3 regions of the Colwellia sp. SU-HH00943 genome follow, and region 2 is predicted to be linked to each of the others. Evidence: predicted binding sites of a transcription regulator. Region 2 holds the regulator's gene; each other region holds the start of a gene.

Region 1 (3,286 bases), on a different contig from region 2:
TAAATTCGTGGCTTTTAATAAATAGTATTGAATAGCTTCAAAGGTTTTATGTGTTAAATTATTGGCACTACCGTTCGAATAATACAAACCATTTTTAGCTAAATAATAAGCATAATTAATAACACCTATACCTAAAGTTCTACGCGCTAAACTAGCATTTTTGGCTGCCGGAATAGGGTAGTCTTGATAGTCTAATAAACTGTCCAGTGCACGCACTGCTAAATCGGCTAAACCTTCTAGCTCATCTAATGAATCTATAGCACCTAAGTTGAATGCAGATAAAGTACACAGGGCAATTTCACCATTTTCATCGTTCACTTCATCCATCGGCTTAGTTGGTAAAGCGATTTCTAAACATAAGTTACTTTGACGAATAGGTGCAACACTAGGGTCGAATGGACTGTGAGTATTACAGTGATCAACGTTTTGTAAGTATATACGGCCTGTACTTGCACGCTCTTGAGCAAACAAAGTAAATAGCTCTATAGCTTTAATACGCTTTTTACGAATAGAGTCATCATTTTCATACTGTACGTAAAGCTGTTCAAATTTTTCTTGATCTTCAAAGAATGCATCATAAAGGCCAGGGACATCACTTGGACTGAATAAGGTAATAGAACCGCCCTTGATTAAGCGCTGATACATTAATTTATTAAATTGTACACCGTAATCTAAATGGCGAACGCGGTTTTCTTCAACACCACGGTTATTTTTAAGTACTAACAAACTTTCAACTTCTAAATGCCAAAGTGGATAGAATAGGGTGGCAGCGCCGCCACGTACACCACCTTGAGAACAGCTTTTAACAGCTGTTTGAAAGTGTTTATAAAATGGAATACAACCTGTGTGAAATGCTTCACCGTTACGAATGCTACTACCTAAAGCACGAATTCTTCCTGCATTAACACCGATACCAGCGCGTTGAGAGACATACTTAACTATGGCACTTGATGCGGCATTAATTGAATCTAAAGAATCATCACATTCGATTAATACACATGATGAGAATTGACGTGTCGGGGTACGTACGCCAGCCATAATAGGTGTAGGTAATGAAATTTTAAATGTTGATATCGCGTTATAAAACCCTTCAACATATTTTAATCGTGTTTCTTTAGGGTATTTAGCAAATAAACAAGCAGCAACCAATATGTAAAGGAATTGCGCACTTTCGTATATATCACCATTAACACGGTTTTGAACTAAATATTTTCCTTCAAGCTGCTTTACTGCCGCATAGCTGAAATCAAGATCACGGCTATGATCTAAAAACAGTGACATATGCTCAAAGTCGCTTTCACTGTAGTCAGCTAATAAGTGTTGATCATATTTACCAGCTTCAACTAATTTAACAACGTGATCATATAACCTTGGTGGCTCAAATTGGCCGTAGGCTTTTTTACGCAAATGGAATATCGCAAGCCTTGCAGCTAAATATTGATAATCAGGGCTTTCTTCAGAAATCAAATCAGCAGCAGACTTGATTATTGTTTCGTGAATATCTTCGGTTTTAATACCATCATAAAATTGGATATGAGATTTCAGTTCTACTTGAGAAACGGATACCTCTTCTAGACCTTCAGCTGCCCAAGCTATTACTTGGTGGATTTTTTCGAGGTTGATAGGTTCTTTTTCGCCATTACGCTTAGTAACAAAAAGATTATTATTCATGAAAGACCTGTGATAAAAATTGTTATTATTTTGTTCTTTAGTCCAAGAAAGTGGTGTGGAAAAACACACAATTAAATAACTAAAGATACCCCTTTGTTTTTATTTTTTCCCTGAATACGCAAAAAAGAACATTCGCGCACAACATCTTGGGTTTTTTTTTTATTCCAACCACAAGATAATGAGGTTTAATCACTTTTGCAAGCGATAAAGTAGGTTGATTTTTAGCCGTTTTTTGAGAGATTGTAATTGGGTTAGTAATGACTAACCTAGTACCACTATTTGATTGAATGATTTATTAAATGCAAATACTTTTTAATAATTTTTTTTAGTTGAAATTATTTTAATTTAATTTTTTGGTTTAATATAGCAAATAAGAATATGAATAAATAATAGTGTTTTAAATCATTAGGTTATTTAAATAGCTTACAGAATAAACAACCTGATTAATTTAAAATCAGTTCCTTTGCAATGATTAGATCTTCTGAAAACACAAAATGTAATTCACATCTAAATTTGCCGTTAATTTATGATTTTCAGTAATAGGGTTATAGTGAATCCCGCTTGCATCTATACATTTTAAATCACTTGCGTGAGCCCAAGTAATAAGCTCTGAAGGTTTAATAAATTTATCATGGTCATGGGTGCCATCAGGGACTAACTTAAAAATCTTTTCAGCAGCTAATATTGCTAGTAAATAGGATTTTATATTTTTATTTAATGTTGAAAAGAAAACTAAACCACCAGGTTTTACTAATTGAGCACAAGCTTTGATGACAGACGCAGGCTCTGGAACATGCTCTAACATCTCCATGCAAGTAACATAATCAAATGATTCGGCTGCTTGTTGTGCTTTCTCTTCAGCTGTTATTTTTTCATAGTTGATGGTTAAACCTGACTCTAAGGCATGCAGTTTAGCCACATTAAGTGGTTCAGTGCCCATATCAATACCTGTAACATCAGCACCTAGCTTAGTTAATGACTCTGTTAGTATGCCACCGCCACAACCGACATCGATTATCTTTTTGCCAAACACTTCCGATTCTTGTTCACTGATATGCTGACAAATAAATTGTAATCTTAATGGATTTAATTGATGTAAAGGTTTGAAGTCACCGGTTAAGTCCCACCATTGGCTTGCAACTTTTTCAAACTTTTCGATTTCTTCATTGTTAACATTAAGTGGGTTTGTAGTCATTGTATTATTTGTGTCTTTAAAAAGAATGTTAGCGATTCTAAACCAAACCCTTTTTTAAACAAAGCGAATAGATCAACTAACGCTTATTTTGTTTGATAAATAGCCACAAATAAGTCTAAAAAAAATACACTTTTAATCGCGTTAATAAAGCTGTTTGGCATCCCCAAAAATTATGCTAGTATGCTGCGTTGATTTACCATTTTTTTATGAAGCCTTGTAAAAAAATAATAATAAAAATCTTGTAATTTTATAGTTACGTTTTAAGTTAAGGGATACGTCTATTTATGTCAGATCTGGCCAAAGAAATAGTACCAGTAAATATTGAAGATGAATTAAAAACTTCATACCTAGATTACGCCATGAGCGTTATTGTTGGACGTGCATTACCTGATGTACGAGATGGTTTAAAGCCAGTACATC
Region 2 (3,286 bases):
TTCAAGCGCTTGTTACACCAGGTGGTAAAGTTTTAGGCATGAGTTTAGCGCATGGTGGTCACTTAACTCATGGTTCACACGTAAACTTTTCAGGTAAGTCATATGAAGCGTTCCAATACGGTCTTCACCCTGAAACTGGCGATATTGATTATGATGAAGTTGAGCGTTTAGCGAACGAACATAAGCCTGAAATGATTATCGGTGGATTCTCTGCATTCTCAGGCGTAGTTGATTGGGCTCGCATGCGTAAAATCGCAGATAGTGTTGGCGCATATTTCTTTGTAGATATGGCTCATGTTGCAGGTTTAGTAGCTGCTGGACTTTATCCAAATCCAGTTCCTCACGCACATGTAGTAACTACTACTACACATAAAACATTAGCTGGCCCTCGTGGTGGTTTAATTGTTTCAGGTTGTGATGATGAAGACGTTTATAAAAAATTAAACAGTGCGGTATTCCCAGGTGGCCAAGGTGGCCCATTAATGCATATTATTGCGGCTAAAGCGGTAGCGTTTAAAGAAGCATTATCACCAGAATTTAAAGAGTATCAGCAAAATGTGTTAGATAACGCTAAAGCTATGGTTGCTGTTTTACAAGAGCGTGGCTATAAAGTTGTTTCAAATGGTACTGATAACCACTTATTACTACTTGATCTGATTGATAAAGATATCACAGGTAAAGATGCTGATGCCGCGTTAGGTAAAGCACATATCACAGTAAACAAAAACTCTGTACCTAATGATCCTCGTTCACCGTTTGTTACTTCAGGTTTACGTTTAGGTACGCCAGCTATTACACGTCGTGGTTTTGGTATTGAAGAAACGAATGCATTAACCGGTTGGATTTGTGATATTTTAGATGATATCAACAATGAAGACGTAATTGCGCGCGTACAAGGTCAAGTAAAAGAATTATGTTCTCGTTTTCCTGTTTATAAATAATTAATAAATGCAGTTAATGCTAATTATTTGAATACGAAAACTAATTTACTATCCGCGGTAAATTTATATTAAAATGGTCGCAATTAGCGGCCATTTTTGGTTTTGTATTGAGCTTTTAGCCTTTCGACTACTTTACGCTCAGCATGCAAGAAGTGTTCAGGGGTAATGGAATACTCATGTTTAACAAAACAGCCATTTTCCCAGAGCTTGTCGAAAGGATTAACAAAATAAAGGTAAAGAATGTATTGTCCATTTTGTAGTGCACTTGACACCAAAGTAATTGATTCCCGTCTGGTTTCTGACGGTCATCAAGTTAGACGACGCAGAGAATGTTTAGCTTGCCACGAACGCTATACAACCTTTGAGTCAGCAGAGCTAGTAATGCCTCGTATTATTAAACGTGATGGTACAAGAGAGCCTTTTAATGAAGATAAAATGCGCTCAGGTTTAATGAGAGCACTTGAAAAACGCCCTGTTAATACTGAGCAAGTTGAGCTTTCTATTAATAAATTAAAATCTCAAATGCGTGCCACAGGCGAAAGAGAAATTACCAGCGAAATGCTGGGTAATTTATTGATGACACAACTAAAAGAGTTAGACAAAGTGGCTTACTTACGCTTTGCTTCAGTGTACTTATCTTTTGAAGATATCAGCGAGTTTGCTGATGAAATAGCTCGCTTAGGCAAGGAAAATTTAAGTCGAGCTAAAAGCGGTAAGAAAAAAGCAAACTCTTAGCCTAAAGGATAGAAAGTGTTTAGCAAGCAAGATCACCAATATATGGCATTAGCCATTAAGCTAGCCAAGCAAGGTCATTATACTACTACGCCTAATCCTAGGGTTGGTTGTGTACTTGTTAATACTGTTTCCGGCGAAGAGAAAATTATAGGCACAGGCTTTCATCAAAAAGCCGGTCAGGGACATGCTGAAGTTAATGCACTGCGCGATGCTAAAAAGAAGTATCCTGATTCAATTCAAGGTGCTACTGCGTATGTAACCCTAGAGCCTTGTAGTCATTTTGGGAAAACACCTCCTTGTGCGCAAGGCTTAATTGATGCGCAAGTAAAGCGCGTAGTCTCAGCCATGGTAGACCCTAACCCTGAAGTGTCAGGGCGAGGTTTAACTATGCTGAAACTAGCAGGCATTCAAGCTGAATCTGGTTTGTTAGAAAATGAAGCCAAGGCGCTTAATACTGGTTTTATCAAATTGATGACTGAAAAACGCCCTTATGTCCGCGTGAAATTAGCCGCGAGCATTGATGGTAAAACAGCCATGAAAAGTGGTGAAAGCAAGTGGGTTACCTCAGCTGATGCCCGCCAAGATGTACAAAGGTTACGTGCGCAAAGCTGCGCTATAATCACAGGAGCCGATTCTGTATTAACCGATAATGCTAAAATGACAGTGCGTTGGTCTGAATTAGGAACGCTTAAAGCAAGTTATGAGCAGCAGAGTCTTCGTCAACCTGTACGTGTTGTCATAGATACACAAAACCGTTTAACACCAGATTTAACGCTTTTTCAAGAAGCTTCCAAGGTTTTGTTAGTCAGAAGCAATTCGGAACTTGAAAATACACAAATGTGGCCTCACTTTGTAGAACAAGTGCAAGTACCAATCGTTAAAAATCATGCAGGGCAAAGTAAAGCTGACTTAGCGGCATTATTAACCTTGTTAGCACAACGAGGCTGCAATGATGTTTTAGTTGAGTCGGGTGCTAATTTAGCTGGCGCATTTATTGAGCAAGACTTGGTTGATGAGCTTATACTTTATCAAGCACCTAAAATAATAGGTGGTGATGGTAAAAGCTTAATTGAAATGCCAACTATCACTAAATTAGCACAGGCAAAACCTTTATCAATTACCGATGTTCAAATGGTGGGTTGTGATATTCGAATCACAGCTACGTTAGCAAAAACATCAACATAAAATTACAGAGAAGTACTATGTTTACCGGAATTATAGAAGCTGTTGGCACAATTAAAGCGATTAATATCAATGGGCAAGGAGCACGTTTAGTGATTGCTACCAATAACCTTGATATGAGCGATGTCAAATTAGGTGATTCAATTGCTACCAATGGCATATGTTTAACAGTGATTGATTTTGACCAACATAGCTATAGTGCGGATGTCTCTAATGAAACTTTAACCCGGACTGGTTTTGCTCATTACAATGTTGGTATGAAAGTTAATTTAGAAAAGGCCATGTTGGCTAGCACGCGTTTTGGCGGTCATATGGTGTCAGGACATGTTGATGGTATTAGTGAAGTATTATCCATTACCAATAATGGCAACAGTATTGAATATTGGCTTTCAATGCCGAATGATCTTGCCCATTACATTGCCGAAAAA
Region 3 (3,286 bases), on a different contig from region 2:
TTAATCAATGTGGTAATTATAGATTACTAGGAATATACCATGCAAAGTGATATTCAAAAAGTAATTGAAGCTGTATCAAATACTTATGGTGATGACTTTTTCAATGCTATAACTTTGGCACTGCATTCAATCATTAAATCAGATTACACCTTTATCGCATTACTTGATAAAGAAGCATACACATCTAAAACTATCGCTTTAGTTGCCAAAGGTCAGCTCGTCGATAATTTTACTTATTCCCTCGAAGATACCCCTTGTGCTAACGTTGCTGATAACTCTGTTTGTTATTACCCCAAAGGTGTTTGCACCAAATTTCCCAAAGATCAGTTATTAATTGATATGAAAATTGATGGTTATTTAGGCGCTCCTTTGCATGACTCCAAGCAGCATGTCATGGGGTTGATAGTCGCGCTTTACGAACACGAAACTTATAACGATGAAGATGTGATCACTTTATTCAAAATATTTTCTGGTCGTATTGCTGCAGAATTAGAACGTCGAGACTATGAAGCGAGTCTAGAAGAAAAAGTACTAAAGCGTACTTTAGAACTATCGAGTACTGTCGAAAAATTACAACAAGCACAGCAACAACTTGTTGAATCAGAAAAAATGGCGGCTTTAGGCGGCTTAGTTGCCGGCATTGCTCACGAAGTCAATACGCCACTGGGTATAGCCATAACGACACACAGCATAATTACTGACGAGCATAAGCAGCTTACTGACAAAATAGTTAATGCCAACCTTAGTATGAAGGATATGGATCATTATCGCCAAGCGGTGCATGACTCACTGACTATGCAAGGGGAGAATTTAAGACGCGCTAAAGAGTTAATCGAAAACTTCAAAAAAACTGCTGTCGATCAACACCAACTAGAAGTTGAAACCATTAATATTAAAAGTTATTACGCTAAAATTACTTCAACATTAAATTCAATATTAAAAACCAAAAGTGCCTCATTAGAGATTACAGGTGATGAGAATATAACCTTAGCAACCTACCCTGGGGTACATGCGCAAATATTAACAAACTTGATCACCAACAGTGTTCGACATGGCTTTGCTAATAATGAAAACAACAAGATTTTAATCAATATTGTCGCCAAAAAAGATTTAATAGAAGTGTATTATAAAGATAACGGCATTGGCTTATCTGATGAAGCCAAAGAGCATGTATTTGAGCCATTTTTTACTACCGCTAGACAAAGTGGTGGCGTTGGGCTTGGTATGTCGATTGTTTATAACTTAATTACCCAAAAACTCAACGGCAAAATATTTATTGATAAAAATAACGACGGTGCTTGTTTTATTTATCAGTTCAAAGCCAGCCCAGAAAGCCAAAAAGCATAAGCATCGAATAGATTCAAAACAGTAAATCCTCTTTAAAGGTAATTTCCTTTATCTACCTAAACCGCCCTGCTACTCACTCAGCAAAAAAACACTATATATGGTGTTTTTTACCACACGTAAATACCACATATAGGCACCTCTTCACTAAAAGTTGATCTCGATCAACTATTCAAAACCAAAAACTACTATATATTGTGCTTAACAAAAATAAAAAACACCATATATAGGTCAAATCATGAAATTTAACTGCCTTGCTCCTAGCATTGTTTTTCAAGAAGTACCTGGTGAAATAAGCTTATGCTTTAGTATTACCGGCTGCAAAATAGGCTGTAAAGGCTGTCATAGCACAGAGTTATGGCAGGAAAATTATGGTAGCCCTTTAACCAATGCGGTTTTTATCCATTGGCTAAAACAATATCAACACCTCATCAGTTGTGTCGTTTTTTTTGGTGGCGAATGGAACACCAGCGCCTTAATCGACAAGTTACTTATCGCTAAAAATATCGGTTTAAAAACATGCCTCTATTCTGGTGAAAAGCATATCGACATTAATATTTCTCAACATTTAACTTTTCTAAAGACAGGCTCATGGCAAGCTGAATTGGGTGGCCTAGAAAGTCCAATATCGAATCAAATTTTTCGCAACCTTGCGACAGGTGAAAAACTAAACCACTTATTCATAAAAAATCATTCAAATTATTCTTCAAAAGGAGTTAACAATGTTGCCGCTTAGTGAACAACAAATTAATAATAAAAAAGATTTCATCCAGCAATATTTTCTAGCAAAAAATGCTGCTGACGGCTCCAAAATGGATGCTAATGCCAACGTCAGTCATAAAAACATTGCCACCTTAGAAGCCGAGTTAATGAAAGATTGCTTTGTGCAAATTAACCGCGCCTTAGTTCAAGATAAAATTCGCAGCGAATTTGGTGATGAACTGGCTAGTGAGTACATACGACAAATAGAAGCTCATGAAATTTATGTGCACGATGAAACCAGTTTAAAACCCTATTGCACATCAATTAGTATGTATCCTTTTTTACTGGACGGTTTAACTAAACTCGGTGGGGAATCTAAAGCGCCTAAACATCTCGAATCTTTTTGTGGCTCGTTTGTTAATTTAATTTTTGCCATTTCAGCGCAATTTGCGGGTGCAGTAGCCACCGTTGAATTTATTACCTATTTTGACTATTTTGCCCGCCTTGAATACGGAGAAGACTATTTAACCACACACACCAAAGCAATTGAAAACCATCTGCAACATGTAGTTTATGCGATTAATCAACCGGCTGCTGCACGTGGTTACCAAAGTGTCTTTTGGAATATTTCACTGTTTGATCAGCACTATTTCTCAGCCATGTTTGAAGAGTTTGTTTTTCCAGACTTTTCCAAACCTAACTGGCAAACTGTTGACCAGCTCCAACACTTTTTTCTTACTTGGTTAAATAAAGAGCGTGAAAAGTCAGTATTAACTTTTCCTGTCGTCACGGCTGCCATGTTGACAGAAAATGGAGAATGTAAAGATAAAGCCTTTGCATTAAAACTTGCCAAGCAAAAAGCTGAGGGAAATTCATTCTTCATCTATTTATCAGACAGTGCTGATTCCCTTGCTTCCTGTTGCCGTTTACGTAACGAAATTTCTGATAATACTTTTTCTTATACCTTAGGCGCAGGAGGTGTAGCAACCGGATCTATTAACGTCATAACCTTAAATATGAATCGTCTTGTTCAAGACGGCCGTGATTTACAAGACGAGATTGAGAAAATACAAAAATACCAAGTAGCCTACCGACAATTGATGGAAGACTATAAAGCGCAAGGGGCACTATCAGTTTATGACGCCGGTTTTATCTCACTTGATAAACAGTTCCTTACTATTGGTATTAACGGCATGGCAGAAGCCGCAGAGTATTCTGGTATTAATGTTGGCAATAATCA

The links. The regulator NrdR, encoded in region 2, represses ribonucleotide reductase genes. The targets are predictions, from matches to a motif close to AAACACNANATNTNGTGTTT.
Region 1: nrdA (class 1a ribonucleoside-diphosphate reductase subunit alpha) is a predicted target of NrdR. The motif match lies at 1,806-1,825, and genes of this name have one in related genera.
Region 3: nrdG (anaerobic ribonucleoside-triphosphate reductase activating protein) is a predicted target of NrdR. The motif match lies at 1,434-1,453, and genes of this name have one in related genera.

Annotation. Positions count from the first base shown of each region.
Region 1 covers NZ_BAAJLW010000003.1:575,540-578,825, reverse strand. The annotation lists gene nrdA (class 1a ribonucleoside-diphosphate reductase subunit alpha) at 1-1,671, opposite strand, end outside; gene ubiG (bifunctional 2-polyprenyl-6-hydroxyphenol methylase/3-demethylubiquinol 3-O-methyltransferase UbiG) at 2,144-2,866, opposite strand; gene gyrA (DNA topoisomerase (ATP-hydrolyzing) subunit A) at 3,151-3,286, shown strand, end outside.
Region 2 covers NZ_BAAJLW010000005.1:36,791-40,076, forward strand. The annotation lists gene glyA (serine hydroxymethyltransferase) at 1-941, shown strand, start outside; gene nrdR (transcriptional regulator NrdR) at 1,182-1,676, shown strand; gene ribD (bifunctional diaminohydroxyphosphoribosylaminopyrimidine deaminase/5-amino-6-(5-phosphoribosylamino)uracil reductase RibD) at 1,692-2,861, shown strand; gene AC27GZ_RS14095 (riboflavin synthase) at 2,879-3,286, shown strand, end outside.
Region 3 covers NZ_BAAJLW010000001.1:893,164-896,449, forward strand. The annotation lists gene AC27GZ_RS03870 (ATP-binding protein) at 40-1,347, shown strand; gene nrdG (anaerobic ribonucleoside-triphosphate reductase activating protein) at 1,583-2,080, shown strand; gene nrdD (anaerobic ribonucleoside-triphosphate reductase) at 2,067-3,286, shown strand, end outside.